2 regions of the Sporomusa intestinalis genome follow, and region 1 is predicted to be linked to the other one. Evidence: a T-box and tRNA genes for the amino acid it is inferred to sense, from the RefSeq annotation. Region 1 holds a T-box; the other holds one or more tRNA genes.
What was found. The T-box of region 1 lies ahead of ACZ481_RS09430 (valine--tRNA ligase). A T-box ahead of a tRNA ligase gene usually reads a tRNA of that ligase, here a tRNA-Val.
Positions count from the first base shown of each region.

Region 2: it has a tRNA-Val gene. The T-box ahead of ACZ481_RS09430 (valine--tRNA ligase) is inferred to sense a tRNA for this amino acid. The anticodon was not compared.

Region 1 is NZ_AP042390.1:2,077,320-2,097,523, forward strand. Features, by position in the region: gene pabB (aminodeoxychorismate synthase component I) at 1-757, shown strand, start outside; gene ACZ481_RS09380 (aminotransferase class IV) at 775-1,620, shown strand; gene fdhD (formate dehydrogenase accessory sulfurtransferase FdhD) at 1,617-2,426, shown strand; gene ACZ481_RS09390 (molybdopterin molybdotransferase MoeA) at 2,547-3,767, shown strand; gene fdhF (formate dehydrogenase subunit alpha) at 3,991-6,132, shown strand; gene ACZ481_RS09400 (4Fe-4S dicluster domain-containing protein) at 6,186-6,731, shown strand; gene ACZ481_RS09405 ([FeFe] hydrogenase, group A) at 6,744-8,114, shown strand; gene ACZ481_RS09410 (4Fe-4S dicluster domain-containing protein) at 8,119-8,634, shown strand; gene fdhF (formate dehydrogenase subunit alpha) at 8,702-11,374, opposite strand; gene mobA (molybdenum cofactor guanylyltransferase) at 11,673-12,302, shown strand; gene ACZ481_RS09425 (formate/nitrite transporter family protein) at 12,403-13,278, opposite strand; T-box leader at 13,494-13,721, shown strand; gene ACZ481_RS09430 (valine--tRNA ligase) at 13,773-16,433, shown strand; gene ACZ481_RS09435 (bifunctional folylpolyglutamate synthase/dihydrofolate synthase) at 16,490-17,773, shown strand; gene ACZ481_RS09440 (O-antigen ligase family protein) at 17,918-19,156, shown strand; gene ACZ481_RS09445 (DRTGG domain-containing protein) at 19,352-19,714, shown strand; gene ACZ481_RS09450 (ATP-binding protein) at 19,711-20,139, shown strand; gene ACZ481_RS09455 ([Fe-Fe] hydrogenase large subunit C-terminal domain-containing protein) at 20,184-20,204, shown strand, end outside.
Region 2 is NZ_AP042390.1:2,855,994-2,867,042, forward strand. Features, by position in the region: gene ACZ481_RS13435 (C1 family peptidase) at 1-382, opposite strand, end outside; gene ACZ481_RS13440 (TonB-dependent receptor domain-containing protein) at 586-4,989, opposite strand; gene ACZ481_RS13445 (hypothetical protein) at 5,063-6,505, opposite strand; gene ACZ481_RS13450 (OmpH/Skp family outer membrane protein) at 6,698-7,159, opposite strand; cobalamin riboswitch at 7,443-7,625, opposite strand; cobalamin riboswitch at 8,108-8,388, opposite strand; tRNA gene ACZ481_RS13455 (tRNA-Val) at 8,633-8,709, opposite strand; gene ACZ481_RS13460 (acyl-CoA dehydrogenase family protein) at 8,896-10,029, opposite strand; gene ACZ481_RS13465 (DMT family transporter) at 10,137-10,589, opposite strand; gene ACZ481_RS13470 (3D domain-containing protein) at 10,745-11,049, opposite strand, start outside.

The DNA.
Region 1 (20,204 bases):
AGCGGCAGGCGACATATTTCAGGTAAACCTGACCCAGCGCTTTCAGGCTAAAGTGACGGTGCCGCCCTATGAGCTGTACCGTTATCTCCGGCACATTAATCCGGCTCCTTTTGCCTCGTATTTACATTTTGGTGAGGTTATTGTCGCCAGCGCCTCACCGGAACGCTACTTGCTGGTCACCGATCGCCTGGTGGAAACAAGACCGATAAAAGGCACAAGGCCACGGGGTAAAGATGCTGAAGCAGATAAGCGGTTAAGAGAAGAACTGCTTGCCAGTGAAAAGGACCGGGCCGAGCTGGTTATGATTATCGACCTGGAACGCAATGATCTGGGGCGGGTATGCGAGTTTGGCAGTGTCCGGGTGCCTGACTTAATCCGCTTGGAGCAATATGCGACAGTGTTCCATCTGGTATCAACTGTGGTGGGCAAACTGGCTGCCGGCCAGGATATTATCGACTTGGTCAAAGCTTCTTTTCCCGGCGGCTCGATTACCGGCGCCCCCAAGGTACGGGCCATGGAGATCATTGATGAGCTGGAGAAGGTACGGCGCAGCATTTATACCGGTTCGATCGGTTATATTGATTTTAATGGCGATGCCGATTTAAATATTGTTATCCGGACTTTTATTATCAAAGGCGACCGGGCCTATTACCAGGTTGGGGGCGGTATAATCGCCGACTCGGTACCTGAGCTTGAATATGAGGAAAGTCTGGACAAGGCCCGGGCGCTTATGAAAGCTTTGGGTTATCACGTATAAGGATGTTGGGATGAATTATGTTTGTTTATTTTAACGGTCAGCTTGTTGCTGACGATAGTGCCGTTGTCTCGCCGCTGGATCATGGTTTTCTGTATGGGCACGGCTTATTTGAAACTATGCGGGCCTATAAAGGCCGGGTATTTCGGCTGGCTGAGCATGTGGAGCGCCTGGAAGAGGGGGCGCATTGCCTGGGCTGGCCCGACCTTCCCGGCCGGGAGGAACTGAGCCGGGCTATAGACTGGGTTCTCAGGGCCAATCAGTTGGCCGATGCCTCGATCCGCCTCACTGTGTCCCGGGGCGTCGGGGCGGCACGCCCGGATGCCGCCAGCTGCGGCCAGCCAACGGTGGCCGTATATACCTCGCCGCTGCCCCCGCCAGTGCCGCCGGCCGGCTGGCAGGCAGCCACCGTGAGCTTACGGCGCAATTTGTCCTCACCCCTTGTCAGGATAAAATCAGCCAATTACCTTGATAATATATTAGCCAGAGCGGAAGCCCGGCGGCATAACGCCCAGGAAGCCATTATGCTGAATACGGACGGTTTTATTGCCGAAGGGTCGATGAGCAATATATTCTGCGTTGCCGGCGGCCGGCTGATTACACCTGATGAAAATAGCGGGATACTGCCAGGCGTGACCAGGCGGGTTGTCATCGAACTGGCCCGGGCGGCCGGGCTGCCTGCTCTGGTGCGGCAGGTAGCCCCGGCTGAGCTGGCCGGGGCTGAGGAAATATTTTTAACAAGTTCCATTATGGAGATTATTCCGGTAACAGTATGTGATGGCAGACTAATCGGCTCCGGCCTGGCCGCCGGGGCGATTACGGCCAGGCTGCAGGCCCTGTACCGGGAACTGGCCGCAAAGGAGTGAGCGTTACGGACGCGCTGAAAGGAACTAGCCCTTATCAGGTAGTCAAATATCTTGGTCAGACGGTAAAAAAAGCGGTAGAGCCGGTTGTTGAGGAGTTGCCGCTTACTATCTATTTAAATGGCAAGGAGCTTGTAACCATGTTAGCGGCCTATGGCGAGGAAGATTATCTGGTGACAGGTTTTCTTGCCACCGAGGGAATTATTCAGGATATTAAGGATATCCAAACGCTTGAGGTGGATAGTCTCCAGGGCATAGTGCAAGTGACTACCACTGCCGGTGAAACTGTAGCGGAGAAGATGTTTTTGAAGCGCTATCTTACCGCCTGTTGCGGTAAAGGGCGGAGTGCCTTTTATTTCGCCAATGATGTGTTAACCGCAAAGACCATTGACAGCGGGATTACATTAACTGCACAGCAGGCTATGGCTTATTCGGAAATGCTGGAAGCCGCCTCGGAAACCTTCCGGCTGACAGGCGGCGTCCATGGCGGGGCGCTGGCGGCGGCGGGAAAGCTAATTTGCTGGAGTCAGGACATTGGCAGGCATAATGTCTTTGACAAGCTCTACGGGCGCTGTCTGTGCGAGGGAATCAGCACTCATGACAAAGTGCTGGTTTTTTCCGGCCGGGTTTCATCCGAAATTATTTTGAAGGTCAGCAAGATGAACATCGCTGTTATTATTGCCCGGTCGGCACCGACCAGCCTGGCGCTTGATATGGCGGAGGAACTGGGGGTAACCGTGATTGGTTTTGCCCGGGAAGACCGGCTGAATGTTTATACTCATGCAGAACGGATTACAGGCTGTACCTGATTCAGGTTGCCACCAATATTTGCAGTAAGGATGTTGCCGGAATAGAGTACGGCTGTTAGGCCTGCTTTGTCAGGAATGCCTCTATCCGTGCTGTCCGTTGGAAAGTGAGGAGAATGGCTGGTGTCAGTTAAACTAGAGATTGCCCAGGAAATTTTATTGAATTTAGCAACTGTTGTGCCGAAGGAAAAAGTCGTGCTGAGTGATTGCTGGCGCCGGGTGCTGGCGGAAACCGTCATTGCTGATACCGACTTTCCGCCTTTTGACAGATCGCCGCTTGATGGTTATGCATTAATTGCGGCGGAAGCGGCTGCGGCGACCCCGGCAACACCGGTGACACTGCAGCAGACTGATAATATTCCTGCCGGTGAAACCCCGCACCGGCCGGTTACGCCGGGAACCGCCAGCCGTATTATGACCGGGGCGCCCATACCGCCCGGGGCGACCGGGGTCATCCGTCTGGAAGACACGGTTGTGAACGGGGCGGAAGTAACGATTCTCGATGGCCGGGGGGCCGCAAAGAATATTTGTCTGCGCGGGGAAGAGATTGCCTGCGGGGAAGAGGTTATCTTTCAGGGAACAGTGATTAATGCCGGCGTGATGGGAATGCTGGCTGTGCTTGGCAGGAGCCGTCCCTATATATACTGTAAACCACGGGTAGCACTGATTGCGACAGGCAGCGAAATTGTCCCTGTTGATTTTCCTCTGGCACCCGGCAAGATCCGGAATTCCAACAGCTTTATGCTGAGTGCCCAGGCTGCTGAAGCCGGGGCGCAGACTGTTTTGCTGGGAAACGCGTCCGACAATGTGGATGAGATTGCGCATTTGCTGGAAACTGCGTCCGACTGTGATGTCTTTATCACGACCGGCGGCGCGTCGGTGGGGGATTGTGACTTTATCGGTGAAGTGTATAAAAAACTGGGCATCACGCTGCTGTTCGACCGGGTAAGCATTAAGCCCGGCATGCCGGTATTAGCCGGTACCCGCGGTGGCAAGCTGTATTTTGGCTTATCCGGCAATCCCGCAGCGGCCGCCATTTCTTTTGAACAATTGGTCCGGCCTGTCCTGATGAAGATGGGGGGGCGCAAGGTATGGTGGCGGCCGCGGATTAAAGCCATACTGGCCGCACCGTTTAATAAACAGACAAGTACCAAACGCTTTGTGTGGGCCCGGTGCTGGCAGACGGAAAATGACATCCTGGTTGAGCCCTCACGGGCTCAAGGCAACGGGATGCTTAAGTCGGCAATGGGCGCCAATGCCATTATTGTTATTCCCGAAAACTCTCCCCCTTTGCCGTTGAATGCAGAAGTAGAGGTTATTTTATTAGTGGATGCCTGTTTTTAGTCCAACAATAAGACGAGGCCACTGGCGACAGTTAACTGCCAATGGCCTCATCTTATTGTTGGTGTAATACTTTGTGAATTTTTTTTCTCAATCAGGCAGGAGTTCTTTTTAAAAAGATGGAATAAGGTCAGAGGATTACAATTAACGGTTCCAAAACGCACTAAACAGCTTCTGAAATGCAGTAAAAAGCTGCTCAACTGCGAAATGATTTGGAGGGAGAGCTTTGGAGAGAGTTTTAACCGTATGTCCCTATTGCGGCGCCGGCTGTCAAATGTACCTGCTGGTTGAGAATGACCGGGTTGTTGGCGCCGAACCGGCCAACGGCCATATTAATGAAGGCGAGCTGTGTTTAAAAGGCCACTATGGCTGGGATTTTCTGAACGACACTAAAATTTTGAGCAAGCGCCTGACCAAACCGCTGCTCAGGTATGACCGGACTGCGGATTTCCAGGAAGTGGAATGGGATGAAGCGCTTGATTATATTGCGGATAGACTTAAGTCCATTAAGGAAAAATACGGCCCTGATGCCATTATGGGCACCGGCTCGGCCCGGGGTATGGGCAATGAACCCAATTACCTCATGCAAAAATTTATGCGCGCGGTGATTGGTACCAACAATATCGATCACTGCGCCCGTGTTTGACACGCTCCCTCTGTAGCCGGTCTGGCTACTACATTTGGCAGTGGCGCGATGACAAACTCGATAATCGAAATTGAAGATGCCACCTGTTTATTGATATTTGGCTATAATGGGGCTGATTCCCATCCGCTGGTGGCCCGCCGCATTCTCAAGGCTAAAGCAAAAGGGGCTAAAATTATTGTTGTTGATCCCCGCAAAACCGAATCAGCCAGGATTGCTGATATCTGGCTGCCAATCAAAAATGGCTCCAATATGGCGGCAGTTAATAGTTTTGCCCATACGATACTCGCAAAAGGCTGGGCCAACCAGGCTTATATCGACAAGTATACTGAAGGTTTTGAGGAATATAGAAAAATTATTGCCAAATACACGCCTGCGTACGCACAGGCAATTTCAGGCCTTGATCCTAAGCTTGTGGAGCAGGCTATGGAGATTTACGCCAACTCAGAAAGATCGTTTATTCTTTATGGGATGGGCGTCTGTCAATACAATCAGGCGGTGGATGTAGTCAAGGGTTTGGGCGGATTATGCCTGCTGACCGGACAAATTGCCAAACCCAGCTCTGGGATTGGCCCTGTACGCGGACAGAATAATGTGCAGGGAGCTTGCGATATGGGCGCATTACCTAATGTCTTTCCTGGTTATCAGCCGGTCACAAACCCCGATATCCGCAAAAAATTTGCCCAGGCCTGGGGTGTGGAGAGTTTGCCGGACAAAGTGGGCTATATGCTGACCGATGTTCCGCATTGTGCCGAGGAAGGGAAACTCAAGGCTTTCTATATTATTGGCGAAGATCCCGTGCAGAGCGACCCGGATGCCGCTGGTGTGAGAAAAGCCCTGGCGGAGCTTGAATTGGTGGTTCTGCAGGATATATTCATGAACAAGACGGCGTTGTACGCTGATGTTATATTGCCGGCTACCTCCTGGGGTGAGCATGGTGGCGTATTTAGTGGTGCCGACCGCAGGTTCCAGCGCTTCCGCCAGGCTGTGGCTGCAAAAGGTGACGTTAAAGATGACTGGGTTATTATCTGCGAACTGGCAAAACGTTTCGGTTATGAAATGAACTATAATAATACGGAAGAAATCTGGAGTGAAATGATTAGTCTGAGTCCGAGTTTTGCCGGTGCTACGTATGCCAGAATTGAAGAATTAGGCAGTATCCAATGGCCGTGTCCTACTGTGGAGCATCCGGGTACATCGTATCTGTTTAAGGGTAATGTATTCCAAACTCCCAGTATGAAAGGGAACTTTTTTGCGGCAGAATGGCGCCCCCCGGTCGAGCAGCCTGATGCCGAATATCCGCTGGTATTGTCTACAGTACGGGAAGTCGGCCACTATTCATCCCGCACAATGACAGGCAACTGCTGGGGGCTTGCCAAATTGGCCGATGAGCCCGGGTATCTGCAGATTAATCCGGCCGATACGGATAAACTTGGCATTGCTGACGAAGACCTCGTACGTGTTACAACACGACGCGGCTCGGTTGTAACCAGGGCGCTGGTGACTGACCGGGTGCGGGCGGGTGTTGTATATATGACTTATCAGTGGTGGCTTGGGGCTTGTAACGAACTGACGATTCATGCTGTTGATCCCATATCTAAAACGCCTGAATATAAGTACTGTGCAGTCAGGGTGGAGGCCATCACAGATCAGAAGCAGGCTGAAGAGGAGCTCACTGCCGCCTATAATGAGCTTAAACGTAAAATGGGTGCTGTTGTTTCCTGATAGGTAATTAACAGGGATGGAGAAGCATGGCTTCTTAAAAAAAGGAGGTATTTATGGAGAAGTTAAGCCCCTTTGTGGTTGGCGACGGGACAAAATGCATAGGCTGTAAAGCCTGTGAGGTTGCCTGTCATGTGTCCCATAGTGTAAACGGTATTACGGCCGGAAATATTGACACACCGGTATTCCCCAAGTTATTTGTTACCCGTGTGGAAGAAGTGATTGTTCCGGTGCAATGCCACCACTGTGAGGATGCCCCCTGTGCTCAGGCTTGTCTGGAGAAGGCCATTTACTTTGCCGGCGACAAGGTACTCATTGATACAGATAAATGCAAAGCCTGCAAAGATTGCCTGATGGCCTGTCCCTTTGGCGCAGTAGAACTTGTTGCCCAATTTGTCAACGGCGAGGAAGTAGTTCAGGAGAATTTGCAAAAACCACGCATGTATGCCAACAAATGTGATTTGTGCGATACCCGGCAGAAAGGACCAATTTGCGTTGAGGTATGCCCCAAACAGGCCTTGCGTCTGGTAGATCCCCACAAAGAGAAAAAAGAAAAAAATCGAAAAGCTGTTGCCACTATTGCTGGCATGTTTAAAAAATAGGGGGTGAAGGCTATGCAATATACAATTGAGATTGATCAGGAACTGTGTACCGGCTGCCACCGCTGTATTGACGCCTGCCCGGTTGGCGCTATTGGCGGACCGGCAGGCATGGCAGTCGATATCAACTATGATAAATGCTGTTTCTGCGGCCAGTGTGTGCAGATCTGCAGCGCTTATCAAGAGTATAAATCAGAAACCTCGGCCCCGCGTGCAACCAAGATGAAGGACCGTGGTCTATTGGATAGTGTCAGGGAACCGCTATTTGCGGCCCACAATATGGGACACGCGCCGAAGGTCTGGGAGGCACTCCATAACCCCAATGTTGTAACAATGGTCCAATGTGCACCAGCTGTCAGGGTTGGTTTGGCCGAAGATTTTGGTGTCGAGTCTGGTGAACTGGTTGCAGGGAAAATGATTACTGCTTTAAGAAAATTAGGCTTTGATCGAGTATATGATACTAATTTCACCGCTGATCTGACAATTATGGAGGAAGGCAGTGAGTTAATTAAACGGATCCAGGAAAATGGTGTATTGCCCATGTTTACTTCCTGTTGTCCGGCCTGGGTTAAATATGTAGAACAAGAGCATTTTGAGCTTCATGAAAACCTGTCTACCTGCAAGTCTCCCCAGCAAATGGCAGGTGCTTTATTTAAGACTTATGGCGCTCAGGTTGATAAACTGGAGGCTAAAAAAATAATCAGTGTATCGGTTATGCCCTGTACCGCCAAAAAATTTGAGGCTTCCCGACCGGAAATGAATGCAAGCGGTTGTCAGGATGTCGATCTTGTTCTTACCACCAGAGAATTGGCAAATTTAATTAAACATGCCGGTATTGATTTTAACAGCCTTAAGCCGGGCCAGCCTGACTCTGTACTGGGGGCATATACCGGGGCCGGTCACATATTCGGGGTTACCGGCGGGGTTATGGAAGCTGCCTTGCGTACAGGGTATGAATTGATTACAGGCAAAGCACTGGCTGATATCAATATATTGGAAGTACGGCATAGTCAGGGCGTAAAACGTGCTACGATCCAGGTGGGGGATTTGGCTGTTAAAACAGTTGTCGTGGCCGGACTGGAGAATGCAGCACCAATTATTGATGAGATTAAAAATGGTACGGCCGATTTCCACTTTGTCGAGGTTATGGCTTGCCCTCAGGGCTGTATCAGTGGTGGCGGCCAGCCCAAGGTTCTGTTAGAAACTGAACGCAAGCAGGTTTATGCCAGCCGTATGGCCTCCATGTATAAACATGATGCGGAGTTGCCGCTTAGAAAATCGCATGAAAACCCTGAGATAACAAAAGTCTATAAAGATTTTTTGGGCGAGCCGCTGGGGCACAAATCCCATGAATTATTGCATACTCATTATTGCAAGAGGGGATAAGCTAATGATAAATACTGCTTTTGTTATCGGCAACCCTGATTTATGTATTGGCTGCCGTACCTGTGAGATTGCCTGTGTTTTGGCGCATACCAAGAAAGCGCTGGGGACAGAAGCCATCAAGGAGGTGCCGTTTGTACCCCGCCTGTCGGTGGTAAAAACCGAGGATATCAGCGTGCCTGTGCAATGCCGGCAGTGTGAAGATGCTCCCTGTGCCGAAGCCTGCCCGGAGAAAGCAATTGTACAGCGCGGCCAGACAATCTACGTGCTGGCTGATAAATGCGTCGGCTGCAAAAACTGCCTGATGGCCTGCCCGATTGGTGCGGTTTATTTAACCCGGGTAGAAGATAATCCCTGCCAAACAACCGCCTATAAATGTGATTTGTGCATGGAAGTGGCCGAGGGGCCGCAGTGTGTAAAAAAATGCCCGACCAAAGCATTGGCGGTGGTTTTGCCGGAAGAGATTGCATTAAGTATTAAACAAAAACGAAAGCATGCTGTGAAGGCCGGTCAGGCTGTTTAAGCAGGCCAATAAACAAAACCCTGTGGCGCTCTTGGAGCGCCACAGGGTTTTTTAAACATTTCTCAGGCTACAATTTTTCAACCTGTACCGCACACACCTTGTACTCGTAAGTTTTGGTAACTTTATCGACGGCGTTGCTGGTCAGTTCGTTGGTCGGGCAGGCGGCAAAATGGAAAGACATCCAGACTACCCCAGGAGGGACACGGTCTGTTACCCAGGATTTAGCCTGGACCTGGCCCCGGCGGGAGGAAATCTTAATTGTTTCTCCGTCCACGATCTGCAATCGCCGGGCATCGTCAGGGTGAAGCATAACCCGCTCTTCAGAGCGGAAATCAGTAAGAGTTTTCGAATAGCCTGGTGTTGTAATATTATAATGGTAAAGAATACGCCCGGTACTTAGCAGGAAGGGGTACTCGGCATCCGGTGATTCTCCGGGCGGCTGATGCTCGATAGCCTTGAATACGCCCAGGCCGCTGGCAAATTTTCCGCCCTCATGCAGGAATTGCGTGCCAGGATGTTCTTTGCTGGGGACAGGCCACTGCAAGCCCTGCTGGTCGATGCGTTCATAAGAAACGCCGGCATATATCGGACTTAATGAAGCCATTTCATCCATAATTTCACTGGGATGGCTGTAAGTCATAGGATAGCCCATTTTAGTGGCGAGGTCTCTGATAATCTGCCAGTCCGGGCGGCTGTTGCCAATGGGATTAATAGCTTGGCGGACACGCTGCACCCGCCGTTCTGTATTGGTGAAAGTACCGTCTTTCTCGGCAAAGGAGGCACCGGGTAGAACCACATCAGCCAATTTAGCAGTTTCCGTCATAAACAGGTTCTGAACTACGAGAAACTCAAGGTGTTTAAGGCCTTTGATTACATGATGGGCATCAGAATCGGTCAGCACCGGATCTTCGCCCATAATATACATGGCTTTCAGATCACCGCGAATGGAGGCATCAAACATGTCAGGAATCATCAGGCCTACTTTGTCGGAGAGTTTGACTTGCCAGGCCTGTTCGAATTTTTCCCGGGTCTTGGGGTCGGTGACTTTCTGGTAACCGGAATATACATTGGGCAATGCGCCCTGGTCGCAGGCGCCCTGTACATTATTCTGGCCGCGCATCGGGTTTATACCTGAATTCAGCTTGCCGATATTGCCGGTCATCATGGTCAGGTTAGCGAGACTCATAACATTGTCGGTGCCGCAAACGTGCTCGGTAATCCCCAGGGTATAAAAGATCTGAGCCCGTTCGGCCGTACCATAGATCCGGGCTGCCTCTCTTAATAAATGCTGCGGGACACCTGTGATCTTTTCAACATATTCGGGTGTGTATTTTTCCACTGTTGCCGCTACCTGCTCAAAGTCAACCGTGCAGGTATCAATAAATTTCTGGTCATGCCAGCCGGCTTTGAGGATTATATGCATTAAACCATTAATGAGCGCAATATCTGTGCCGGGTTTTAACCGCAGCCACACATGCGCTTTACCGGCGAGTTCCGTTTTGCGCGGATCTGCGACAATCATCTGGGCACCATTCCGGAGGGCCTGGCGCATTTTAGCCCCGATTACAGGATGGGCTTCTGTGGGATTGGCACCGATTACGAATAGCACCTTACTGTGGGGGATTTCATTAATTGAGTTGGTCATTGCTCCCGAGCCAAATGAGGTGGCCAGACCGGCCACAGTGGGAGCGTGTCAGGTACGGGCGCAATGATCAATATTGTTGGTGCCGATCACTGCGCGCATAAATTTTTGCATCAGATAGTTTTCTTCGTTGACGCAACGGGCTGAACTGAGGGCCGCTAAGGCATCGCCGCCATGGGTATTTTTTATGTCAGTGAATCTGGCGGCAATTAGATCCAGGGCTTCGTCCCAGGTAGCCTCCACCAATTCACCATCTTTTTTGACTAACGGCGTTGTTAAACGCTCCGGGCTATGGACATAATCAATACCAAACCGGCCTTTTACACATGTGAGCCGGCCATTAACCACACTGGTCAGATTTGAGGTTACGCCAATTACTTTATCGTCTTTGACATTCAGATCAAAATTGCAGCCAACGCCGCAGAAGGGGCAGGTTGTTTTAACTTTTTTGGCCGGTAAGCCGCTGGTTTTCATGGGTTTTTCAGTTAGCGCCCCCACCGGGCAGGCCGACACGCAGGTGCCGCAAAATACGCAGCTTGATTCTAGCATCGGTACATCAAAAGCCGGAGCTACTTTAGTATCAAAACCGCGGTTTGTCCATTCCAGGACATCGCAGCATTGTACCTGTTGGCAAACCCGGACGCACCGGCCGCAGAGGATGCACTTGTTATTGTCCCTGATAATAAAGGGGTTGCTGTCGTCAACCGCATAGTTGCGGCGTTCGCCGGCAAACCGGATATCGCGGATACCCAGATTGTTGGCCAGTGTTTGTAGCTCGCAATCCAGGTTACGCTGACAGGAAAGGCAGTCCTGGGGATGGTTAGCCAGCATCAGTTCAATTACACTTTTGCGGGCTTCGCGGATAGCTGCTGAATTGGTCCGTACGACCAGTCCGGCCGAGGCCGGGTAAGTGCACGCCGTAACTAGTCCGCGGGCGCCTTCCACTTCGACAACACAGACCCTGCAGGCCCCTTCCGGGGTTAAGTCGGCAAGGTGGCATAAGGTTGGAATCTGGACGCCGGCTTGGCGGGCCGCTTCCAGCACGGTAGAGCCGGCAGCGGTTTCAATGGTTTGCCCATCAATTGTCAATCTGATCATCGTATTGTATTCACTCTCCTTATGGTGGAATGTACATCATGTTTTTGCTGCTTTGCGCGGTATCTGGCGGAAAATATAATTAAGCTCCGGCCCCCTTTCGTGACCTGAATAACTGTTTATATATTTTACCAAATATTTTGTATAAATGATATAATTTTAGTGATTATTCAGCCGAAACAGTCATTTATTTTATAATTATGATTTTGTTCAGCCGGGCAACGGGTACACCTGTTGACTTATTTGTCCTACTCTTATTATAATAAAGTCAAATTCTGCTTGTATACTGGAGCGCTAAATCTTGAGTGAATGTAAAACAAATCCCCCCTGGTGCAGGCTGGTTACCCCCTTCATATTAGCGGGCGGCAAGAGTCAGCGAATGGGTACCAATAAGTCTTTTGTAAAGCTGGGTTCCCTGCCGTTAATAGAGATTGTCGTACAGAAAGTTACGGATTTTTTTCATAAGCAGCCGGTTCTTATTACTAATCAATTTACTGAGTACCGTTATTTAGGCTGTGATATGGTTGGCGACAGGGTAACAGGCAAGGGGCCGCTGGGGGGGATACAGGCCGGCTTGCTGGCGTCGGCCACGCCCTATATATTTGTTTTTGCCTGTGATATGCCGTTTATTGATAAGAGGCTTGTGCATTATATGCTCAACCGGCTGGGCAGGGAGGATATTCTGATCCCCCGCCTGGGGACAAGGGTGGAACCTTTGCATGCCATTTACTCAAAACAGTGTCTGCCGGCAATTACAGAGCATTTAAAAAATGACAGGCGTAGCGTAAAGTCCTTTTTTGATAAGGTGCATGTTGTTTATATTGATCAGCCCGAGCTGAGCAGGCTGCAGGTAGCGGAATATTGCTTCCTGAATATTAATACAGGGGAAGAACTGGATAGAGCCAAGGCTTATCTTGACAAATTGCGTTGATAAGAGGGAAACTAAGCCCTTTCCCCCCCGGCCGAGGCAAGGCCAGCAAGGCTGGACAGCCTCTAAGGGGGGAGAGGGCTTTAATTATTGTTATTGCAATTTATTTTACGCAAAGCCTGTCGCTGGTTTCTGCTGCGGCGGCCGGTGCGGCACCAGGGGTCCGTAAATAACAGTACCAATAATAGGAGCCGACAAAAAAGGCGCCGCCGACGATGTTGCCCAATGTTACGGGCAGCAGATTGCCAAGGATAATGGTTTCCGGATTCAGCAGGTTTAATTTGGCCCCCAAATGGCTGGCTTCTGCTAAAGCGGGCACACTTTTGGCCAACAGACCTGCCGCCAGATAATACATATTGGCGATACTGTGTTCAAAATTGCTTGTTACAAACAGCATGATCGGGAAGAAAATGCCCCACACCTTGCCGGCAATATCTTTGGCCGAGTACGCCATCCATACCGCCAGACATACCAGCCAGTTGCACATGATGCCCCTGATGAAAGCCTCGTAGAAGGTCAGGCTTACCTTGCCGACGGCGATCTTCAGGACATAAGCGCCATGCAGTGAATTATTAAAAGACCATAAATTTGATGCGTACATAAAATAGGCGACTAAGAGTGAGCCGATTAAATTGCCGCCATATACCCAAAACCAGTTTTGCAGCATGGTGAACAGACTGACCCGCTTTTCCAAAACGCCGATTGTGATCAAAACATTGCCGGTAAACAGTTCGGCCCCACAAATAATTACCATCATCAGCCCGGTGGCGAAAATAGCGCCGGCGAGAAAGCGGCCAAGGCCAAGGCTGGGGATATCGTGTGTTGCCATGGTTGCCCCTTCGGCGCCAAAGCCGATATAAGCCCCGGCCAGCACCCCCAGCAACATCATTCTGGTTATATCCAGCCTGGACTTAACTAAACCAACCTCCAGCGTGTTCTGGGTAATTTCTTTGGGCGTACAGTAGTTATCATTGCTCATCACATTCCTCCTTCATCCAGTCCTATCACAGATACCAATTTATAGTATCTGTGAGTATTGTAGTCATTGCCGCGGCTGAATACCAGCGAATAATTCTGAATGGCAAGAATATTGCGCCGAATAGAAGAGTTTCCGGAACAAGCTGCCGGGAGGGCAAGGCTTGTCAAACCTTGACACTGTCCGCCTGAGCCGGTATAATGAAAATAATTGTATACATCTCAGCAATGAAGAGAAAAGTAGGCTGATACGCCTGGACAGAGAGAAGGCCCTCCGGCTGCAAGGCCTTTCAGAATGTATTAGCAGAAGGTCGTCTCTGAGCTGCCGGGCTGAAGGTTAGTAGGTCCGGCCGCTGTGCCACGTTACGGCATATTAAGAGTCCGGCGCCGAGCAAGGGGCCGGAAATCAAGGTGGTACCGCGGAAGCTAAGCCCTTTCGTCCTTAGGGACAAGAGGGCTTTTTATTTTTGCATGATACCGATAAGTCAAGGAGGATATATGGAAGAAAAACAGGTACATACGATTGCTACTGTGTATGATCCCCAGGCGGTTGAAGCCAAGTGGTATAAATTTTGGGAAGACAACCGGTTATTTCATGCCGAGGCCAATGCGGGGCAGGCCCCGTTCAGCATTGTTATTCCCCCCCCTAACGTAACCGGGCAGCTGCATATGGGGCATGCGCTTGATAATACCTTGCAGGATATTCTTATCCGTTTTAAACGGTTACAGGGCTATAACACGCTGTGGATGCCGGGCACCGACCATGCCGGTATTGCCACGCAGATTAAAGTGGAAGAGGTTCTGGCCGCAGAAGGCCAAACCCGCTATGATCTTGGGCGGGAGGAGTTTATCAAGCGGGTCTGGGAATGGAAAGCCCAATATGGCAGCCGTATCATCAATCAGCTTAAACGTTTAGGGGCTTCCTGCGACTGGGAGCGGGAACGCTTTACCATGGACGAAGGCTGCTCAGCCGCTGTGCGTGAAGTATTTGTTACCTTATATGAGCAGGGCCTGATCTACCAGGGCAACCGCATCACGAATTGGTGTCCACGCTGCAATACCGCCCTTAGTGATATTGAGGTTGAACATGAAGAGCAGCCGGGGCATTTATATCATGTACGGTATCCGGTGGAGGGGAGTGACGGTGAATATGTAACAGTAGCCACCACCCGCCCGGAGACCATTCTGGGGGACAGCGGTGTAGCCGTGCATCCGGATGATGTACGTTATCGCCATCTGGTAGGCAAATACTTGATACTGCCAACGCTGGGGCGCCGCCTGCCGATTGTCGCCGACGAATATGTTGATCCGGCATTCGGCACCGGCGCAGTTAAGATTACCCCTGCCCATGACCCGAATGACTTTGATATGGGCCTCAGGCATAAGCTGCCTGAGATTGTCGTGATAAATCCTGATGGCACTATGGCCGCCGATACCGGCAAATATGCCGGCATGGACCGTTATGAATGCCGCAAAGCCCTGCTTAGTGACCTTAAAGACCAGGGGTATCTTGTTAAGGTTGATGAACACAACCATGCTGTCGGCCATTGCCAGCGCTGCAGCACTGTGATTGAACCCCTGGTGTCCAAACAGTGGTTTGTCAAGATGGAACCGCTGGCTAAGCCTGCTGTCGCAGCGGTAGCCGGAGGCAGAACTCAGTTTGTGCCTGACCGGTTCACTAAAATTTATAGCAACTGGCTGGATAATATCCGCGACTGGTGTATATCCCGTCAAATCTGGTGGGGCCATCGTATCCCGGCCTGGTATTGTGACTGCGGCGAAGTTACTGTGTCGAGGCGCGATATTGCCGTCTGCCCCCAATGCGGCGGTGCTGTTGAACAGGACCCGGATGTGCTTGATACGTGGTTTAGTTCGGCCCTGTGGCCGTTTTCCACCATGGGCTGGCCGGAAAAGACCGCGGAACTTAAACAGTTTTACCCGACAAGTGTGCTGGTTACCGGTTATGATATTATTTTTTTCTGGGTAGCCCGCATGATGATGATGGGCTTGAAATTTCAGCAGGAGATACCGTTTAAGCATGTGTTTATCCACGGTCTGGTGCGGGACAGCCAGGGCCGGAAGATGAGCAAATCGCTGGGCAATGGTATTGACCCGCTGGAGGTTATCGAGAAATATGGTGCGGATACGCTGCGCTTTATGCTGATAACCGGCAATACGCCGGGCAATGATATGCGGTTTTACTGGGAGCGGGTGGAGTCCAGCCGCAATTTTGCCAATAAAATCTGGAATGCCTCGCGCTTTGTGCTTATGAATCTGGAAGGCTTTGACCCTGATTTTTCGCCCGAGCCGCAAGCATTGACAACCGCCGATCGCTGGATTTTAAGCAGATATAACACTACGGTGACGGCAGTGACCGGCAATCTGGAGCGCTTTGAGCTAGGTGAGGCGGCCCGGACGGTTTACGAATTTATCTGGGATGAATTTTGCGACTGGTATATAGAGCTTGCCAAGGGGCGTCTCTATAACAAAGCCGATGCCGCCAGCCGCCAGGTGGCTCAGTATGTTCTGCAGCATGTCCTTGGCAATACCCTAAAACTGCTGCATCCTTTTATGCCTTTTATTACGGAAGATATCTGGCAGAGTCTGCCCCAGCAGGGAATCAGCATTATGACTGCCGGCTGGCCGCAGGAGAATGTCGAATGGGCGAGCACTCAGGATGAACAGCTGATGGGCGTTATTATGGAGACGGTTAAAGCAGTGCGCAATATGCGGGCCGAGGTTAATGTGCATCCGGGCAAAAAGAGTGAGGTCATACTTAAGATTGCCTCGCCGGACCTTAAAGGGCGGATCGAGGCTAACCTTGGGTATATCAAGACCCTGGCGGCGGCTGAACCGGTCGGCTTCCTTGCCGCTGACGGGGCAACACCTGAAAATGCCATGACGGCAGTCAGCAGCGGTGTTGAGATCTATCTGCCGCTTAAAGGCCTCATTGATATCGAGAAGGAAACAGCCCGCCTGCATAAGGAATTGGCTAACCTGGACAAAGAAGTAGCCCGTATTGCCGGCAAACTGAATAATCCGGGCTTTACCGCCAAAGCCCCGGCGGCAGTTATTGATAAGGAAAAAGCCAAGCAGGCCGAGTATCTGGAAAAGCAAACCGCTATCAGGGAACGCCTGGAATATATATCCGGCCTGTAATCGATTTCAGATACAACACTGTCGCTGAGAGTAATTATCTATGGAGGTGCAGCAATATGAATTATGAACAAACATTAGCCTACCTCGAGAATTTAAGTAAGTTTGGGATTAATCTGGGAATGGCCCGCATAGAGCGGCTGCTGGCGCTTATGCAGCAGCCCCAGCGCCGCTTTAAAACCATCCATGTTACCGGTACTAACGGCAAGGGATCAACTACGGCCATGCTGTCAGCAATCCTGACTGCCAGCGGGATTAAAACAGGTATGTATACCTCGCCTCATTTGGTGGATTACCCTGAGCGGATGCTGATTAACGGCCAGGAGATCACCACAGAGGAGTTTGCCCAGGCAATTCACTATACCAGCCGGTTTGTGGAGCAAATGCTGGCAGACGGGTTTGAACAGCCGACCGAGTTTGAGGTCATTACGGCTGCCGCCTTTTATTACTTCGCCGCCATGGGGGTTGAATATGCAGTTATTGAAGTGGGACTGGGGGGGCTGCTGGACTCCACTAATGTTATTGTCCCTGAGCTTGCGGTGATCACTAATGTTACGCTGGAACACACGGATCGCTGTGGTTCCACTATCGCCGAGATTGCCCGGCATAAAGCAGGCATTATCAAAGATAACGTACCGGTCGTAACGGCCGCCCAGGGAGAGGCACTGGCTTTGATCAGGCAGACGGCAGCGGGGAAGCAGGCTGCCGTTTACAGTAAAGACCGGGATTTTACCGGTCAGTTCAAGGGGCTGGCAAACGGTAAGCAGCAGGTTTGTATCGATGCCGGTGAATGGGGCCGGATTGAAGCCGAGCTGAGTCTTATTGGCTGTCATCAGCTGGAAAACAGTGCAGTGGCCGTTACTGCCGCTCTCATCCTGGCAAAACAGGATAACCGGATTACCGCCGGGGCAATCCAACAGGCGCTGGCCAGCGTACGCTGGCCAGGCCGGTTTGAAATAATAGCCGGCGAGCCGGTGATTGTCATTGATGGCGCCCATAATCCCGACGGTGCCAGAGTGCTGCGCCAGAACCTTGATCAGGTTTTTCCCGGCCGGGCAATAACCTTTGCCCTGGGAATTTTGCGTGACAAGGATGTAACAGGTATTATCCGCGAATTGATCCGCCCTGTTGACACGGTTGTTACCGTGCAGCCCTTGTCGTACCGGGCGGCAACGCCGGAGGAAATTGCCCGGGAAATAGAGGCTCGCCATGTGGAGGCAGCGGCGGCTATTGACAGTGGCATTGAACGGGCTAAGGAATTAGCCGGTCCGCAGGGGGTTGTATGTGTGGCCGGTTCGCTCTATCTGATTGGCGAGGCTCGTCAGATCATTCTTAAAAAGTAGACAAAATAGTGTTAATTGTATATAATAGAGCTGGCGCTTGGGGGGGAGATTCAAGCGCCAGTATTGTTTTACATATTGGCATAGGGCAGAATTTCTGTAAATACTAGCTATGAACCAGTAAAATATTGAACCGTAGGTGAAATTGTGCGCATTGCATATACGTGTAGGAGCCAACCCAATTTCCGGCTGGATTATTTAATTGAGCACTGCATTCTGGCTGTGGCCTTTTTTTTACCTTTATCGCTGGATATTGCCACCTTGTTTTTAGGGGCAGGAACAGTTTTGTGGCTGGCCAAAATGGTGCTGTTAAAGAAGCTTTTTTTAAAACGAACGCCATTTGACGAACTGATTGCTTTACTTGTTATATTGTCGGCAGCGTCCATTGGCGTAGCCCCTGACAAAGATTTCAGCTTTTACAATTACTATCATTTAATGGGTCGCTACATTCTTATTTACTACCTTGTTATTAATAACCTGCATACGCTAGGGCAGCTGCAAAGGCTGGTATGGTCAGTCATGGCTTCCGCCGTTGTTGTTACCTGTTACGGTTTTTATCAGTATATTCATGGCGTCGATATATCCGCTTTTCAGTGGGTTGACGGCGAGCAATTTCCCGAGCTTAAAGTCCGAATTTTCTCTACATTGCAAAACCCTAATCTGTTAGCCGGTTTTCTGGTTGTGGTGATGTCACTGGCGGTTGGCATCGGACTGCACACGGAAAATACCGGGAGAAAACTGCTTTTGTTTGCGTTTGTAGCCGTACTGGGCACCTGCCTGGTGCTTACCTATTCACGGGGCGCCTGGCTGAGCGTTGTGGCAGTGACCGCCCTCTGCGGCCGTTTATATAACCGCAAAGTGTTATGGGTATTTCTCGTTATTCCGGCGATTGCCCTGTTTTGCCATGATGGGGTGATGGAACGGCTCCTGTCAATTTTTAACCCTACCGATACTTCGTCAACGCTGAGGATCGCCCTGTGGGAAAGCACAGTTGCGATGATTCTGGACAAGCCGCTGTTAGGTATTGGCTGGGGTTCTTACTGGCTGGTATACCCGGACTACGATTTTTTTCTGAATAATCCGGCGGCAACTATCGTCCATGCCCATAACATGTATCTGCATATTGCGGCTGAAATCGGAATTCCGGGACTGATTGTATTTTTAGCTATCATTTATGGACATGCCAGAAAGGCCATACAGGTTTTGACCCAAACGCAAAATCCCTGGGTGGCCGGGGTAATGCTGGGCACCGTTGCGGCCGTGCTGGGGCTGGCAGTAAACGGGTTTACTGATTATATTATGTTTAATGTGCAAATGTCGATGCTGTTTTGGCTGTTAAATGCCGTCATCATCGCGGTGTGGGAGTCCGGCTGCCGGTATCGTTAGTCTTAGTGCGTCGGCAATTATGCAAATATTAAAATTCAAATAAGTTACATTTTGCAGCAGGAATTATTGCAAATAACGCGAATATACAAACAATATTACTAATTATGAATATTCTTAGGGGGATAATCCCCTTAATTTTTTATATGAAAAATTGTGAAATTTCGCACAAACTAATTGGCGAAGGAGGTAGCCTAATTGAAACTGGCCCAAATACAAAAGGTCCTGGAGGCTGAGGTGCTCTGTGGAATGGAGTGGCTTGACCAGGAAGCGAAAAGCGCTTGCGGATCAGACCTTATGAGTGATGTCTTGGCCTTTACCAAAGAACGGGCTATCTTGTTGACCGGCTTAACCAATATCCAGGTTATCCGCACCGCGGAAATGAGTGATTTGGCGGGCATAATATTTGTCCGCGGCAAACGCCCGGGGCCGGAAGTCATCGTAATGGCCAGGGAGATGGGGATACCGCTGTTGCTGACCCAGCGGCAGATGTATGAAGCTTGTGGGATTTTGTACAAGGATGGGCTGGTAGGATCGTCAGCAAAGGAGGAAGCTCTGTGACACCCGAGCAAGGCATAACGCTGGAGTTTGCACTGACAGGCGCGGATTTTAACAGTGCCGGCGAGGCTTCAAGCAAAATTAAGCGCACACTGCAGCTGTTGGGTATTCGGCCGGACATTATCAGGCGAATTGCAATCAGTGCTTATGAAGCGGAAATGAATGTCATCATCCATGCTTACCGGGGCTCGATCAAGGCTGATATTCACACTGACCGCACCGAGGTAACCGTGTCTGATGAAGGTCCAGGAATTCCGGATGTTGAGCTTGCCATGAAAGAAGGGTATTCAACGGCGCCGGATTATGTCCGGGAGCTGGGGTTTGGCGCCGGCATGGGCCTGCCGAATATGGCGCGTTGTACCGATAAATTTGCTATTAAAACCGAGGCCGGAGTGGGCACACAACTTAGTATGACCATCTATCACTAGTTTCGGTTATGATTAGAGTATGTACAGTTTGGTGGTGAAAAGCGGTGGCAGAACGATATCATTCG
Region 2 (11,049 bases), 770 kb from region 1:
ACAGCGCCAGCGCCCCCATCGTGTCCCGGATATAGGAGCCCTGGTCGCCGGTCACGCCCTGCAGGTTGCGGGCGTTTTTATAGATGAACAGCCGCGAGGCGGTAAAATGCTTGCCAAAGGCCCGGTTCTGAAAGTATTCGATAATGGCCGCCGCTGCGTGGGCCGTACAAGCCCCCAGCTTGCCCTGCTCCGGCACCGGCTTGCTGCACCACTGGCGCAGATCCGTTGTCGCCGGCAAGGGGGCCTTGTCGTCGATCGCCAGTTTTTTCAGCGCTTCCTGGATTTTGGGATGACATTCGGTATAATCGCGCAGATCAGGCAGGGGCGGCAGCCAGCCGGTCCCCATGACCCGCCGGTCAGGCAGAGTTACCTGGGTATTCAATGATAATCCCTCCTTACGGTTTAGGTAGCTGTACTAAAAGGCTGTATTCCTGAGAGTAACGCGGCTAACTACAATTGGGGAAAACGACTCAAGAGAACCGTCCCCTTGAGTCAGTGGGTGGACGTTATGGGCAAAATAGGCCCGGACAATCCTGTCCAGACCTGTATTGCCACTGCCTGGGGCAGCGCTGCCAATCGTTTGGTTTAGTAGAAATACTGGGCGGTCAAATAATAAGTCCGGCCCTGCTGCGGATACTGGACATTGCCGACCTCGGAGTTAAGGTGATATACCTGGTTCGGTCCTTTATTAAGCAGGTCATTGACGCCGGCGGTCAGCTTGACCTGCCGATTAAGGTCATACTTTACGCCGACATTGGTGATGCCCAGCGCATCATAGGTGGTCGAGCCTGATTCGCTGGTGCCCCAGTTAGCCACTTTATCTAGATAGTGGTATTCGGCAAAGGCGCTGAGTTTATCACCGGGGAAGCGGTAGCCCAGCCGGGCGTTGTATTCCCATTCCGGTATCCAGGGAAACGGCCTGCCCGCCATCCAGGTCGGCCCTGACGCCAGCGTGTCTTTGGAACCGCTGGCAGTGACGACGGAATCATTCCAGGTGGCGGCTAACAGGAGATCCCAGCGGCCCCAGTTCATTTTGCTCTCCAGTTCCACGCCCTGGATGTTGCCGGCGGCCAGGTTGGTATAGTAGCCGAAGCCATAGAAATCGAGCGAATAACTCGCCAGGTTTTTGGCATCGCGGTTGAAATAGGTCAGCGTGATGTCGCTGTCGGCGTTGAGCGCCTTGCCCTGCCAGTTGGCGCTGACGTCCCAACTGGTGCCGCGCTCGACATAGTTATCCAGCAGATACTGGGGCGTGCCGGCCACGGTCGAATATTTCTCCCAGCGGGATTTGACGTTGACGCCGTCGCCGAACAGCTCATACCAGGTGGGGAATTTGTAGTAGGTGCCGTAGGTGCCGCGGAAGGTCCAGTGTTCGTTCTGCACCTTCTTCAGCCCCAGGCCGTAGGAATATTTCCAGCTGTTCATATCAGGGTCGTTGGCAGCGATGTCCATGTCCATCTTCTGCGCCCGTAGCACCGGCGTAAAGAACAGGCTGCCGCTGCGGTTCAGCGTCATGGTGTCCTGCACCTGGAAGTGATAGTTTTTGTTCTCATAATGCGGTTTGAACAAATTCGCGTATTTGCCCATGAGATTACCCGACGTGTCAACCGCGGGCGGCCACATTTCCGCATTAGAGGTGCTGACATCCATGGTCTCCCGGGAGGCGCTGAACAAGAATTCCACCAAATGACTCTTGCTTGCCTGCCAGCTGCCGTCAATGCTGCCTTCGTAGCGGCGGTCGCGGAACTCATTGTCGACCGTCAGGAAAGCGCTGTTATCCCAGTTCTTAGTCTGGGAACTGGCGGCTTCTTTCAGCTGATAGGAGGTGCCCAGCTTCCAGCCCCACTCCAGATTAGCGGCGGTCTGCCGCCGGCCGAACTGAAATTCACTTTTGGTGGTCTCCAGCTGCCGCGCCCGGTATTGAAACCAAGTGGGGGAATGTGGCGTGCTTGCCAGTTCGTCATCCGGCACATCGGCGCCTATAATATTAGTCGATTCCGGGAAGCTGGTTGTATTCTTCTGCCAGGTCAGCTTGGCGAACCAGTTGTCATCCTGCCATTTGAGAAGGGCGTCGGTGTTCTGGTAGTCGTTGTACTGCCGGTGGCGGTCCTGAGTGGGGGGCTCGTATACCGCGCCTTTATACAAATTCGTATAGCGGAAATCCCCCTTGGCTTGATCCCGATTGACGGCGAACAGCATACTGCCGCTGCCGACCGGTGCGGTCAGTTCGAGGTTGCCGGTATAACCGCCGAAGGAGCGCATGCCCTGCGTAACGCTGCCTCTGACGTCCTGGGGCTTTTTGGTGACGATGTTGATGGCGCCGCCGATGGGCGCGCCGGCAAAGCGGGCCGGGACATAACCGCGGTAGACTTCGATGCGTTCAACGTTTTCAATGGGAATGATGGACAGGTCGACGGCCGAATCCGCGCTGGAGTTGACCAATACGCCGTCCATATAGATATTAACCTGGCCGCCGGTTGAGCCCCGGACGCGGGCCACAGTATAGTGGCCGGTGCCCTGCAGGCGCTGGATATAGACGCCGGGTACGGTCTGCAGCAGGTCAGGCAGGTTTTTCATTTCTCCCTTGTATTCAGGCACATGGATAACCGAAACGGTGCCAGGCGACAATTTTTTCTCCCAGTCAGGGCGGGCGGCCTCGACGACCAGCGGGGCTAAGGTGTAGCTGCCGGGGTCGCCGTCGGCCATAGTTTGGGCCGTACCGTTAGCAGGCGTCCCGGCGGAAAATGCAAAACCAGCTTCTGCTGTCCCGCGTTCTCTGGTGGTAGTTTGTTCGGTCTGGCCGGCTTGTCCTTCCTGGCCGGCCGGTTCTTCCTGCTTAACCTGGATTTTGTTGGCGGCCTGGTCAGCCGTTTGGTCAGCCGGTGTTGTCAGGCTGCCATCGGCAACGGTTGTGTCCGTTCCGGTTACGTCGGTAGCCTGGCCGGTCGCTGCTGTCTGTCCTTCTTCACCGGCTGCCGCTGCGGTTCCGCTCGGGGCCGCCGGTGTCGGCGGCGCAAAACTCGCTCCCGCCGCCGGCGCATTCATGCTGCGGTCAAAGGCCGCGGTCTGAGCAGCCGCGTGTTCCTGGTGTGAAGGCCCGTTAAAGCGCCAGGACAGGCCGGTGTTGACCTGCCAGTCGGTGTTGACCTTGCCGCCGGCGGTTTTGCTCAGTTCGAGGAACGCGGTCTGGTCTTTGCCGGTTTGCAAGTTGGCGCCAATGGCAAAGTCGTACCAGGTGTCCTTGCCGGCCAGGGTGTTGACCGGCAGGGTGGCGAGTAGCTTATAGCCGCCATTGCCGCCATTAACCTCTTGAGACCACATCATCGCATCGGCATAGGCCGAGCCGCCGTCTTTGAAGTCGTGGTTAACGGCAGCTTTGGCATACAGCACGCCGCGCTTGCCGCCGCTGCCAAAGTGCCGGCCGGCGGTGACGCCAAGACGGCCGGTAAGCATGTCCACCTGCTCCTGACGATACCGCATGCCGTTGTCCTGCATATAGCTGTAGCTTTTCATCGTGCCATAGGTCAGGCCGGCCTGGGGTTCCAGATACCAGCCGTTAGGCAGTTCCTTTTGGAAGCCGTAGCGGAGACCGGCGCCATAGGTCCAGGTGCTGTAATCGTTGTTATACAAATTATCATCCGAGTCGGAGAATTTGTATTTGTTGCTCAGTTTAGAACCCCGGACGGTAAAATCAAAATAATGCCCTTTGTCGCCCTGCCAGGCGGTATAAAGGCCGATACCCTTGCTCTCCAGATCGCCGTGGGCGCGGCTGTACAGTCCGTCGTCCGTCTGATGAAAATTAGCATCCGCGTTTAACATACTAAGAAAAAGTCCGGTATGTAGCCTGCCTCCGTAAAAATCCCTTTCACGCTGTTTGTCGTAGCCGACCTGAATGCCGTTGTAGCTCTGGTCAAAGTCGGAACCGTAGGCGCCGGCAAAATCATACTTGCCGCGCCAGATTTGGCCCCAAGCCCCATCGGCCCCTTCGCTCTGCCCGAGCCGGTTGGCCGCCCGCAATTCCTCGCCCCGCTTCCAGAATAGACCGTCTTCCATCCGCCACAGATTGCGCATGGAAAGCTGGGCGTTAGCCGCGCTGAATACGCCCTGGGAAACCAGATCGCTGCGGATGGCGGCCCAATTCAAACCATAGCTTTGTTTATAGTTTCCCGCACTGCCCGATACCTCGCTTGCCGTTAAGGTCGGAGTAAATAAGTATTTGTTCAGCGAACTGTCTATATAACTGCTTTCTCCCGTAAATGTGAAGTCGCCGCTCTCAATCTTGGCTTTTACCTCGTCACTGATCGCACTCAGAGTAATGACGGCACCAGACGTTGAACCCTGCAGCATAGGCTTTACGCCAGCGGCAAGGTCGGGGCCGCCAAAGCTTTTATTATAGCGGATCTGCACCTTGACGTCGACCGCATCGTCCCCTAATTGCGGATTCTTAAACAAGAACCTATCGGTTAAAGCGCCGCTGGCAATGTCTGGGTGACTGTACATATTAACCCGTAGAATTGCCCCGTCGTGAAAAACCGTTTTCACTGAATTTGCAGTGTCGGCCTTCAACATTCGAATAAGCTGGTTAGACGTCCAGTCGTTGGCTGGATAATTCTCGGGTCCATACTTATAGGACAGGTCAAGGACTGCGTCTTTTTCCAGTGTCAATGTTCCTTCGACATTAATAAGATTATTACTATCCAGCGGCTGCCAAATCCCGCCGCTTTGAATGGTAATATTGGTATATTTCGTCGCACTACTCTCCCCGTTCCCGGTTGCTGCATTGAAGTAAGTTCGCCAGGTTTCGCCACTGGCAATCGTAAACCCAGTCGGATTGTTCACTTTGATATTGGGATGGGTGACGTTGGCCTCATCATATAACCGCAGTGCCGCATGAGCCGGCGTGGCATAAAGCAAGGCGGCCGATACACAGGCCGCCAGGAGCGCTCTTTTTTTCTGCGCCCCGCCGGATTGTTTCTTTCGTTTCTGCAAAAATTTTCTCTCCCCACTATGAAAATTCAAAATTGTGGAGGGGAACTGCTTCCCCTCCACGAGAAACCTTGGGTTATTTTTTGGCTTTGGCTGCGGCTACTTCTTTTAAGAATTTTTCCCGTTCGATCAACGCCGCCGGCGAGTTGGAGGCAAACGCCGGCGCGACATAGCCCTTCAAGGCTCGCGGCGCAGCCACTTCGTCTTCGTAAATGGTCACGAAATTGAGGCCGGGGAAATCCGACCCGCCGGTAAACGTGGTGAGATCGGCAAGTGTGGCAGCGGCGACTTGGCCGCCGGAATTGTAGATAGCCAAATCTTCGCCTCGGACAAACCAGGTGTTCGCATTGCTTTCCGAATACAGCAAACCCCAGAGGTAGCCGCCGTCGGTTGTAGCTTGCACCGGTATTGGAACAATACTCGAAATCAGCGCCCCGCCGGCCCCGAGAACTGTGCTCAAATCGGTCTGATACAGCCGGTAGCTAAAGGCAGCAAAGCCAGCAGTAAACTTTCCGGTAAGAATATAGGCGTCATTCCCGTCAGCGCTGAAGGTCAGCGCCCGGAAATCGAACCGGTCAGTTTCATTATCTGGATCGGTATTATTAGGAGCCGCTACGAGCAGGTCAGTGACCGCCAGCGTGCTTGGATCAACCCTCTGGATACGGGAACCGGGGTTCCAATTAAAGGGATAATTCGGCGGATAGGCCTGATCCAACTGCGGGCCGCCAACGGCAGTCAGGATGAGATGGTCGTCCGTACCATCGTTATAGGCCTGGATGCTGAAGGCATTTTGAGCCGCTCCGCCGCTTGTTGACGAGCCATAGGGGCCGTTAACGGCTACCGGTGGGCTGCTGAGCGCAAGATCCAGTTGTACTATCGTGCTGTTCAGGTAGTTGGCGCTAGGCGCGCCGGCCGTCAGGTTCGTGCCGCTATTGAATACAGCATAGACATAGTCGCCGATGATATCCAGATCGACGCCGTAGGTTTGGTTGCTGCCGACCGTCAGCGCCGGGAATTGATAATAGCCAGTCTGCGGCGTATAGGTATCGCCGTTCGGACCGTTGCTGCGCACGCGGAAGACAAGTCTGTTGTCATAGTCGATGCAATAAATATCGACTGTCGTGGCATTAATTCTTCTGGTTTTGAGGGCATAGGGATTGGTAACGCTTACGGTGCCGTCCGTCAGTACGACAGGCCCGGCCACGGGGTTGTTCCAGACAAAAGGAGTAGTATTATCGGCATCGGCTTCATAGACCAGCCAGTTGCAAACGGCGACGCCGCTTGCCCATGAGATGGAAGCCACTGCGGCCCGGTTGAGTCCGGCGCCGTTTTCGAAATATAATGGTTTGGGATCAGAACCGATGAAAGGACTGCCCCCGGCATTGGTATAGGTCGTTCTTACTCCTTTATGCACGAGGATGGCAGGAGGCGGACTGGGATTGGGATATGTGGCAGTGCCGACATCGCCTCTGGGAGTACCGGTATAAGTATACGTTCCATACATTACCTTACTAGCCATAAGTTTTCACTCTCCCATTTTTTACTGTTTACCGTATGACCGTCAACAGCTGGCGGGCTGCTGAGGTCTTTTTCTTAGTGCTCACGAAAAAAACCGCACCTCCTTGTTAGATTTCCTTATCGCAGCCTGCCGAACGCCGTCATCGCGCCCGGGCAGGACGAACAGGCTGAGTTACGCCGTCGCCGCTGCTGCTTATTGTTGTACCTTGGTTATTACGTCGGCGGTAATGTCGATACCGCCGTAGATCACATTTGCTGCGTCAATCACTACGGTCAGGCCTTTGGCTTTTGCAACGGCCTCAATTGATTCTTCGATCTTGTCGCCCACCGGTTTCATCAGTTCGTCTTCCCGCTGGGCCTGCTGGCGGGACAGCTTGTCACTGTAGGCCTGTTTGTCGGCCGGCGCCAGGTCTTTGGCGTTGGTGTCATAGTCTTGCTGGGCCTCGGCCCGCAGGCGCTGGATGCGCTGCATCAGGTCCTCAATGCCGGGGTAGGCGGCGAAAACCTGCTGGCGGTTGATATAGCCGACGGTTTGTTCGGTCTTGGCTTTGGCTTTGGTCCTGGCTTTGGCGGCCAGCGCCGGCGCGGGAGCTAACAGTCCGGCCAGAAAGCAGGCGGCAATAAGCAGGGCTAAGATTGCGCGTGTTTTGTTCATGGGTTGTATCCTCATCTAATCTCTAAATTTGTTTGTACAAGCCAGGCTTGTACGCCGGCTGTCCTGTACCATAGGGCCGGACAATCCAGCAGCTAAATAACAATAAAGAAAACACGGCTTGCGCCGAGCCTGTGGCGAAAGCGGAAGCCGATGTTGCCCTTATCCAGGGAAAGTTAACCTTTCTGTCAGGATAAAAAGACTCCCTTAGCGGGAGTGCTACGCTGACCGGCCGCAATGGGACCCCGGTTCCACGTAATCTCCTCCCTGTCGCTCGCAGGTACTATAGGCGATTGCTGGATAAGGCAGGTCTCCTGACTCCGGGTCATTGCTGGCTGCGCCTTCCCCAAGCAGTTGCTTAAGTGGCTCTGTCTGCAGTTCGCTCCCCGTTACAGTGGCGGGACCGTGCCGGTGTTTCACCGGTCTTCCCTTTTAAGCCCCGCAGGGCACCTATCCCACATAATGATGTTGTTCGTTGCAGCCTATGCAAACTGGCCGCAGAATATGACTGCCGGTTTTGACTGATATCGCTGTCCGGCTGCTTCCCTGTACCTCCTTTGTTCGCTACCTGTTGTAGGCTGGGCCGGTAAATAGCCAGGGCTTACGACGGCCGGCGTTGGCATGATAGCCGCCGTAAGCTGCCCTGCTGTTGCCGCAGGTCTGGCAAAGATGTCCGTACAGGCAGTTCTCCCGGCAGGCGGACTACCTGTACGCACTATGACAATAATTGCCGTTTGGTACGGCAATTATGATACAACTGTGTCGTAACGCAACATGGCTGGGTGCGAAAAATCCGTTATCCCTTCACAAGTTTTCTATTGTATGTTCACAATGGCAAATAAAAAGAAGCCTCCTGTGATAACAACACGTAAGGAAGGCTTCTGCTTGTAGCCCGGAAAAAACTGCCGGCACAAAACACGCACTAATCCCCTCCCTATCGCTCGCAGGTCAACGGTGATTGTCATGCAGGCAGTTCTCCTGGCTCTGGGTCATCGCTCCACCAAACCTTCCCACGACAGAGACGTCGTACCGTCGACACATATGTGTTCGGCACTAGCCTCCTTTAGAGGCGTCGCACCGTCAACTCGTGCGTGTTCGGCACTAGCCTCTTTTTGAGGCGTCGCAGTGGTATAAAACATGGCTTTGCTCCCCATTACAGTGGCGGGACCGCGCCGGCTTCCAACCGGCTTTTCTATAAAGCCCTTGCGGGCACCTGCATCTTATTGTATTTATTTTTGTTTTAAGTAGTGTGATTTCCTAATTCTGACAATACCACTTTTGTAATGTTTTGTCAATAGGTTTTTTAGACAGGTACTCTTGCGGCAAGCGGCAGTTTCCGCTTGCCTGCCCCCGCCCGGACGGGCTATAATAGCCTTAGGGTGGTGAACGGATGGAAGCATTATTGCAACAGATCCTGGGCGAGATGAAAGAGCTAAAATAAAAAGCTCCCGATCTCTCGGCAGCTTTTGCATTCCCTGGTGGGATTAACTGGACTCGAACCAGTGACCCCTACGATGTCAACGTAGTACTCTAACCAACTGAGCTATAATCCCGTAGCACATAACATATTATAGTAAGATTGCAGGCAAAAGTCAAGCATTAATTAGGCCTTAATTTTGTCCGGCCAGAAACAGGCAAACGCTACTGGCGCAGTGGCGTTTTGTTGAGACATAAGAACGACGATACCCTAACGGGCATCGTCCTATAGGACTTGGCTTGTGCCAAGTCCTTTCTTATTTTTAGTACAGGATGTTATTGGCAATAACCAGGCGCTGAATTTGGTTGGTGCCTTCGTAAATCTGCATAATCTTAGCGTCGCGCATGTATTTTTCCGCCGGGTATTCCTTGGAATAGCCATAGCCCCCCAGCACCTGGACCGCGTCAGTGGTCACCTTCATGGCGGTGTCGGCAGCAAAGCACTTGGCAATGGCCGACTCTTTCGTGTACGGCGCAGCCTGATCCTTCAGCCAGCAGGCTTTATACACGAGCAGGCGGGCGGCTTCAATCTGCATGGCCATATCGGCCAGCATGGCCTGCACCAGCTGGAAGGAAGCGATGGGCTTGTCAAACTGCACGCGCTCTTTCGAATATTTGACCGCCAGTTCAAAGGCCGCCTGGGCTAGGCCGACCGATACGGCGCCGACGAACGGCCGGGCCGCATCCAGTGTTTTCATGGCGATTTTGAACCCTTCCCCTTCCCGGCCGATTCTGTTGTCGGCGGGGATGCAAACATTCTCCAATACCAATTCACAGGTGTTGGAGGCCCTGATTCCCATTTTTTCTTCTTCCTTACCCACGGAAAAGCCTGGTGTGCCCCGCTCGACGATAAAAGCTGTCAGGCCGCGGATGCCGGCGGTTTTCCGGGTATTGGCAAAAATAATATAGATATCGGCAATGCCGCCGTTGGTGATAAAGCACTTCGTGCCGTTGATAATATAATTATCCCCGTCCTTGACGGCGGTAGTGGCAACGGCCCCCGCATCCGACCCGGCGCCAGGCTCGGTTAAGGCAAAGGCCGCCAGTTTGCCGTTATTGAGGACATCGAACATTTTTCTTTTTTGCGCCTCATTGCCTAATAAAACGACCGGATAGGAAGCCAGGGAGTTGGCCGCCGTTGTGGTGGCCACCCCGGCGCAGCCTTTGCCTAATTCTTCATATATAAGAGCAATGGAAAGAGCATCAAGACCAGGTCCGTCATACTCTTCAGGGACGGTCAGATTTAATAAGCCCGCTTCATCAAGTTTTTTCCACAGATCAGGGGGAACTACACCTTCTTTATCCATTTCCAGAGCGTGAGGCGTAATTTCTTTAGCAACAAAATCTTTTACCATTTTCTGTAGATCCAATTGATCGGGAGTAAAGTTAAAATCCATGCTTTGCCTCCTTATGGTTAGCATAAAACCAAAAAATACTAATGATAAGTATACCGCATATTGTTTTTTTTGTTAACACCTAATTGGTAAAAATATAAAAAAAAGCGCTATTTTAACAATAATTTAGCGCCCACTGCAAGCAATACCAGCCCCAATAGCTGCTGGGGGCTGCATGCAGAACGCTCAAGGCCAAACCCGCCGAAATGGTCGATAATAATTGCCGTCAGTACCTGGCCGACAATGATGGCGGTAGTGGCGTTAGCCACCCCCACACTGGGGATGCTGGCGGCGACCAGATAGATGATGCCAACGCCGATAATTCCTCCCAGCCAGGAATACCAGGGCGCAACCTGCCAGGCATACAAATTGCCTTTGCCCATGTTAAATACAAACAATAAAACCATAACCAGAACCGCTCCGGTCAATTGCACGACAAAGGTAGCCTCCAAGAGGCCGACCGCTTTGCTCAGCAGGGCATTCAGCGACCCCTGGACCGCCATCAGCACGCCTGAGACTAACGCCAGCGCCAATGGCAGCATTTCACCAGAAAAAAGATTCAATCCGAACACACTCCCATCAAATGATCGAGCCTGGACAATAAACGCAGCCGGCAGCAAGAACCGGATGAATGTAGTATAATACCAGGAGCTCTTTAATATTCCGGGAGAATCCGGTAATCGGCGGCAAAAGGAAAAGCAGGCGGCAGCCTGCTTTTCTAATCCAGTATATAGACGGTTACTTTGCGGACGCCAAAATTCAAAGCCTCGCGGCGGTTGTCGAAAGCCAGGTCAATCCGCTGCCCCTTAATGGCGCCGCCAATATCGTCGGCGATGGCATAGCCGTAGCCTTGGATGTACAACCGGGTTCCCAGCGGAATTACCGCCGGATCAACAGCCGCCATGCCCCGGCGCAGCAAATTGCCGCGATAGGTATAACTGCCGTTGCCGGGATCATGGGCCGTATAGGCCGAAGCTCTCATCAGCAGCGACCGGCTGTAGCGGCTGGGCTCACCTGTTGCGC